2 regions of the uncultured Citricoccus sp. genome follow, and region 2 is predicted to be linked to the other one. Evidence: predicted binding sites of a transcription regulator. Region 2 holds the regulator's gene; the other holds the start of a gene.
What was found. Region 2 encodes HspR, which represses chaperone genes until heat shock. Its sites were predicted from a motif close to AAGTTGAGTCNNNNNGACTCAACTT; they were not measured.
Positions count from the first base shown of each region.

Region 1: Q0283_RS16205 (Hsp20/alpha crystallin family protein) is a predicted target of HspR. The motif match lies at 1,509-1,533, and genes of this name have one in related genera.

Region 1 is NZ_CALMQR010000138.1:8,235-11,635, forward strand. It holds gene Q0283_RS16200 (APC family permease) at 1-1,458, shown strand, start outside; gene Q0283_RS16205 (Hsp20/alpha crystallin family protein) at 1,644-2,135, shown strand; gene Q0283_RS16210 (NADP-dependent isocitrate dehydrogenase) at 2,303-3,401, opposite strand, start outside.
Region 2 is NZ_CALMQR010000069.1:67,502-70,902, forward strand. It holds gene Q0283_RS07790 (nucleotide exchange factor GrpE) at 1-377, shown strand, start outside; gene Q0283_RS07795 (DnaJ C-terminal domain-containing protein) at 467-1,483, shown strand; gene Q0283_RS07800 (heat shock protein transcriptional repressor HspR) at 1,480-2,028, shown strand; gene Q0283_RS07805 (alpha/beta hydrolase) at 2,010-3,020, shown strand; gene Q0283_RS07810 (BCCT family transporter) at 3,095-3,401, opposite strand, start outside.

The DNA.
Region 1 (3,401 bases), on a different contig from region 2:
CAGCTCAGACGCGTCCTCGGGCCGAAGCTGTTGCTGCTGTTCATCGTCGGCGACATCCTCGGCGCCGGGGTGTACGCGGTCACCGGCCCGATGGCCGGGATGGTCGGGGGCATCCTCTGGCTGCCGTTCCTGCTGGCCTTCGTCGTGGCGACCATGACCGCACTGTCCTACCTGGAGCTGGTCACGCACTACCCGCACGCCGCCGGGGCCGCGCTGTACACGCACAAGGCCTTCGGCATCCACTTCCTCACGTTCCTGGTCGCCTTCGCGGTGGTGTGCTCCGGCATCACCAGCGCCTCGACCTCGGCCAACGTCCTCGCCCAGAACTTCTTCGGCGGGCTCGAGGTCAACGGCTGGAGCGGACCGGTCGAGGGCGGGGCGGTCACGGCGCTCGCGCTCGGGTTCATGGTGCTGCTGGCCCTGGTCAACCTGCGGGGCGTGGGTGAGAGCATCAAGTTCAATGTGGTGCTGACGCTGGTGGAGGTCACCGCGCTGTGTATCGTGATCGGCGTCGGGTTCTTCGCGATGGCCCAGAACGGCGCGGACCTGGGCCAGGTCGTCGTGTTCCAGGACAACGGGGACAAGGGGCTCTTCCTCGCGGTCACCGCCGCGACCTCGATCGCCTTCTTCGCCATGGTGGGCTTCGAGGACGCCGTGAACATGGTCGAGGAGACCAAGGACCCCCAGCGCATCTTCCCGCGCACCATGCTCACCGGGCTCGGGATCGCGGTGCTGTTCTACATGCTGGTGGCGGTCTCCGCGGTCGCCGTGCTCACCCCCACCGAGCTGGCCAGGATCGGCGAGTCCGAGGGCCGGGCGTTGCTGGAGGTGGTGCAGAAGGGTGCCCCGGACTTCCCGATCGACCGGATCTTCCCGTTCCTCGCCGTGTTCGCCGTGGCCAACACCGCCCTGATCAACATGCTGATGGCCAGCCGGCTGGTCTACGGCATGGCGAAGCAGAACGTGCTGCCGCGACCCCTGGGGAAGGTCCTGCCGCACCGGCGGACGCCCTGGACCGCGATCATCTTCACCACCCTCCTGGCCCTGGCGCTGATCTGGTACGTCACGTCCGACCCGGAGAGCAACATCGTGCAGAACCTCTCCAGCACCACCGCCCTGTTGCTCCTGTGCGTCTTCGCGGTGGTGAACGTGGCCTGCGTGGTGCTGCGGCGCCAGCGACGGCGGCGGCCGGACGAGGCAGAACACCGGACGGCCTTCAACGCCCCCCGGATCCTGCCGTACGTCGCCGGCGCCTTCTCGCTGTTCCTGGCCGGGCCCTGGGTGGAGCGCGATGCCGTGGTCTACCAGATCGCCGGCGGCCTGATGGTCCTCGGGATCCTCCTCTGGGTGGTCACCCACTTCGTGAACAAGGCGACCAACCGGGAGGAGGGAGTCCCGGTGGGGGACCTCCTGATCGGCCAGGACGACCACCTGCCGCCCCGGCCACCGGGGCATTGACGGGCCCGAAGACCGGCGGCCATCCTCAGAGGTGCGTGCACCGCGCAACAGACTTGAGCGAATAAAGCTCAAGTCCGTGGTGTTATGCAGGGTGCACGGTCCGGACCTCCAGCCGCCCGGCATGGAGCACCTGGGCGGCGGGCCCGGGCCGTCCGCAGTCAATGCAACCAGACCAAGGAGAACCCATGGCCACTCGTATCGACCCCTTCCGTGAACTGGATCGCCTCGCCGGACAGCTGCTGAGCCCGGTGCGCGGCCTGCGACAGATGCCGATGGACCTCTACAAGGACGGCGACCGCTACATCGTCGAGGCCGACCTGCCCGGCGTCGACCCCTCCAGCGTCGACGTGGACGTGGACGGCCAGCTGCTGACCATCCGCGCCGAGCGCAAGCCGGCGGTGACCGAGCGCGAGGGCGTGCAGTGGATGACCCGCGAGCGGGAGACCGGCAGCTACGTCCGCCAGCTGAACCTCGGCCAGGACGTGGACCTGGAGAACATCTCCGCCACCTATGACCACGGCGTGCTGAAGGTGACCATCCCGGTCTCGCCGAAGTCCCAGCCGCGCAAGGTCAAGGTGTCCACCGGCAACGGCGCCCAGGACATCCAGGCGACCGCCACCGAGAACGGCGGCCGGGACCAGGGCCCGTCCGCCCCGCAGGTGGATCCCAACCACTGACCCGCTCCGGCCCCGGCCGATGCGCCGGGCACGGGCCACTGGATCAGCGGCCACGGTTCCGCGGACAGGGTTCCGCGGGCGCGGTGCCGGGAACGCGGGAAGGCCCCGTCCCGCCTCGGATGCCGAGGTGGGACGGGGCCTTCCCGTCCGCTAGTCGCGGAGGGGCATCACACCGCCAGCTTGTCCACGATCTTCTGGACGACCGCGTTCAGGGTGGCCGAGGGGCGCATGGCCTCGGACACCTTCTCCGGGGACGGGTGGAAGTAGCCGCCGATGTCCACCGGGGACCCCTGGACGGCGTTGAGCTCGTCCATGATGGCCTGCTCGTTCTCGGCCAGCTCGGCGGCGACGTCCGCGAAGCTGGCGGCCAGCTCGGTGTCGTCGGACTGCTGCGCCAGTTCCTGGGCCCAGTACAGGGCCAGGTAGAAGTGCGAGCCGCGGTTGTCGATCTCGCCGACCTTGCGGGACGGGTTGCGCCCCTCCTCCAGGAACGTCCCGGTGGCACGGTCCAGGGTCTCGGCCAGCACCTGGGCGCGCGCGTTGCCGTTGGACACGGCCTCGTGCTCGAAGGACACGGCCAGGGCGAGGAACTCGCCGAGGGAGTCCCAGCGCAGGTGGTTCTCCGCCACGAACTGCTGGACGTGCTTCGGGGCCGAGCCGCCGGCCCCGGTCTCGAACAGTCCGCCGCCGTTGATGAGCGGCACGATCGAGAGCATCTTGGCGGAGGTGCCCAGCTCCAGGATCGGGAACAGGTCCGTCAGGTAGTCACGCAGGACGTTGCCGGACACGGAGATGGTGTCCTGGCCCCGGCGCAGGCGGTCGATGGTGAAGTGGGTGGCCTCCTGGGGGTCCATGATCTCGATCTGCAGCCCCACGGTGTCGTGCTCGGTCAGGTACTGCCGGACCTTGGCGATGACGTTCGCGTCGTGGGCGCGGTTCTCGTCCAGCCAGAACACGGCCGGGGTCTGGGAGGCGCGAGCCCGCGTGACCGCCAGCTTGACCCAGTCGCGCACCGGGACGTCCTTGGTCTGGCACGCACGCCAGATGTCCCCGGCCTGGACCTGGTGCTCGATCAGCACGGCCCCGGAGCCGTCGACCACCTGGACGGTGCCGGCCTCCTCGAGGATGAAGGTCTTGTCGTGGGACCCGTACTCCTCGGCCTTCTGGGCCATCAGCCCGACGTTCGGGACGGTGCCCATCGTGGTGGGATCGTAGGCACCGTTGGCCTTGCAGTCGTCGATGACCACCTGGTAGATGCCCGCGTAG
Region 2 (3,401 bases):
TGAACTACAAGCGCCGCGTGGAGCGGGACCGGAACGTGGCCAAGGACACCGCCATCCAGTCCGTGCTGAGCGCCCTGCTTCCGGTGCTCGACGACCTGGACGCCGCCCGGGCCGCGGGCGACCTGACGGAGGGACCGTTCGCCGCGATCGCCACCAAGTTCGACACGGTGCTCTCCGGGTTCGGGCTGGAGCGGCAGGACCAGGAGCACCTGGCCGGACAGCCGTTCGACCCGGCCCAGCACGAGGCGATGCTGCGCCAGCCCAGCGCCGACGTGCCGGAGGAGCACATCGTGCAGGTCTTCCGCAACGGCTACGTGCGCGAGGGCCGCGTGCTGCGTGCCGCCCAGGTGATGGTCTCCGCCGGCGCGGAGCGCTAGTCATCACCGCCCCGGGCCCCCTCGCCGAACCGAACCGAACCGACCCGAACTGAACTGACCCGAACTGAACTGACCCGAAAGGAGGCACCATGGCCTCACAGGATTGGGTGGACAAGGACTTCTACGCCATCCTCGGTGTCTCCAAGGACGCCTCGGAAGCCGACATCAAGAAGGCCTACCGGAAGCTGGCCCGGAAGTACCACCCGGACCAGAACCCCGGGGACGACGCGGCCGAGAAGAAGTTCAAGGAGATCACCGAGGCCAACGCCGTGCTCTCGGACCCGGAGGAGCGCCAGCAGTACGACGCCATCCGGGCGATGGGCTCCGGTGCCCGGTTCAGCGCCCCCGGCGCGGGGGCCGGTGGCCCCGGCGCCGGCGGCGGGGGCTTCGAGGACCTCTTCGGGGGGCTGTTCACCAGCGGCTCCGGGGGCCGCCGGTCCTATTCCACGTCCGGGGACATCCCGCCGGAGTTCGCCGACCTGTTCGGCGGCTTCAGCGGCGGGGGCGGGGGATACGGCGGGCCCTCCGGAGGCCGCGGCGGGTTCGGCGGCTACGGGACGCCGACCAAGGGCGCGGACCGCACCGCCACCACCACGATCTCCTTCGCCGGCGCCGTGCGCGGGACCACCATCTCGCTGCGGGAACCCGACGGGGACGTCATCGACGTGCGCATCCCCGCCGGCATCAAGGACGGGCAGAAGGTCCGGGCCCGCGGCAAGGGTGCCCCCGGCGCGGCCGGCGCCGGGGACCTGCTGGTGACCGTCAAGGTGCGCGAGCACCCGTTCTTCCACCGCGAGGGCGACAACCTGCGCATCCACGTGCCGATCACCTTCGACGAGGCCGCCCTGGGCGCCACCATCCAGGTGCCCACCCTGGACGGCTCCGTGAAGGTGAGGGTCCCGGCCGGGACCTCCTCGGGGCGGGTGCTGCGCGTCAAGGGCCGCGGCGTGAAGACCTCCAAGGCCAGCGGCGACCTGCTGGTCGAGCTGCAGGTGGCGGTGCCGGCATCCCTGTCCGAGGAGGCCCGCGCCGCCGTCGAGTCCTATGCCCGGGCCGCGGCCGGCCACGACCCGCGGGCCGCACTGGCGGACAAGGCGCGGCTGTGACCACCGCCTGGGAGGACCCGCTGTACGTGATCTCGGTGGCCGCCGAGCTGGCGGGCATGCACCCGCAGACCCTGCGCCAGTACGACCGCATGGGCCTGGTGGTCCCGCAGCGCCAGGGCGGGCGGCAGCGCCGCTACTCCCGGCAGGACGTGGACCGGCTCCGCACCATCCAGCAGCTGTCCCGCGAGGGCGTGTCCCTCGAGGGCATCCGGCGGATCGTGGCCCTGGAGGACGAGGTCGAACGGCTCCAGCAGACGGTCGCCGACCTGGCCGGCCAGATCCAGGCCTTCCAGGCCTACGCCCGGTACCCGCGCGTGTTCGCCGCCGGCGCGCAGGGAGACGTGACCACCACCTTCGACGCCGGGCCGGACCGTGAGGCCGCCGAGCAGGGGTACGCGGCCGCCCGGCGGCGAGGGGCCGGCCAGCGCGACTGGCCCCGACGGCGCCCGGCCGCCGCCCTCACCGCCGGCCCGTCGTCGTCGTCGGCACTCACCCCCTCGGCCCGGACCGTGTCCGGGGTCCTGGTGTGGAAGCCGAAGAACTGAGCCCGGCGCAGGTCGCCCGGCGGGACATCTGGGACCCCGTCGAGCGGCGGGCCACCCGCGAGCGGCTGCGGGCGGACATGCGCCGCCGCCACCTGCTCGGACCCAAGCAGCGGGCCGCCCTCGACGGGATCGTCCACGCGCTCAAGCCCGGTGCCATGGACCCCTCCTTCCCCGACCGCGTCCTGCTCGCCTACGACCTCGGCAACGCCCTTCGCCCGGCGGCCGGGGTCGTCGCCGTCGGGGAGCCGGCCGACGCCACCCACCTGACCTGGCAGGTCTCCGGGATGGGGATCTTCGTGCACTCGGCCATGTGGGGCAGCGCGCGGGAGGCCGGTCAGCTGTGGGCCGCCCAGCGTGAGGCCGGGGCGGCCAGTCCCTGCGTGGTGAGCTGGCTGGGCTACCAGCCGCCGGGGCCGTGGGGAGCGCTCTCCGGCCGGCATGCCCTGCGCGGCGGCGCCCGGCTCGCCCTGCACATGGCCGGCTGGTACGACTACCGCGAGCGGATCGCCGCGGACGGCCCCGGGGACCGCCAGGGCTCCGGGGCCACGGACCCGTTCCCGCACACCGCCGTGGAGGCACACTCCTACGGCAGCATCGTGGCCGCCCGGGCCCTGCAGATGCTGCAGCGCCGCAGGCCACCGCGGTCCGTGGACGCGCTCGTGGTGTCCGGGGCCGTGGGCCTTCCCCGGGACCTGGCCGGGAACCCGCACCTGCTCGGACTGACGCGGGACCAGGTCTACTTCGCGCTGACGGACTCGGACTACCTGTCCTGGCTCGGGTTCCGGCTCTCCGGCCGCAGGCCGTGGACGAAGATGACCCGGCTGACGATCGCGGCGGACGAGGCGCTGGACCTGGCCGCCGCCGTCGGGCACAACACCTCCCGCTTCCGTCCGGGCGCCGGCCCGTTCCGCCGCGGTCACGGCTACCGGGACGCGGGCACGGCCTCCCTGTACCGCATCGCCCGCGCCACCGCGGGCCTGCCCCTCGACTGACACCTCCCGCCCGGGCCCGCCGGCGCGGAGGTCCCGCGCCGCGGACGCGGGGTCCGGCGGGGTCGGGCGCGGGGTCAGGCGCGGGCCGGTTCGACCGGGCCCTCCGTCGGGCCGGAACCCGCACCGGAGGCGGGGTCCGCGGCGTCGTCGGCGTAGGTGCCGGTCTCGTAGTCGTACTCCACGGGGTTGCCCTCCTCGTCCGTGCGGCGGTACCACTCCGTCACCTCTTCGGCCGTGGAGTCGAAGTCGGCCCCGGCACCGCGGCCCGCGGGGGCCCGGCGCACGGACAGCTCGAAGTCGTCACCGTGGTCCTCGATGCCGCGGCGGACGGCGTTGGACAGGGCGGTGACCGCGAAGTCCCGGCGGATCGCCACCGGGTCG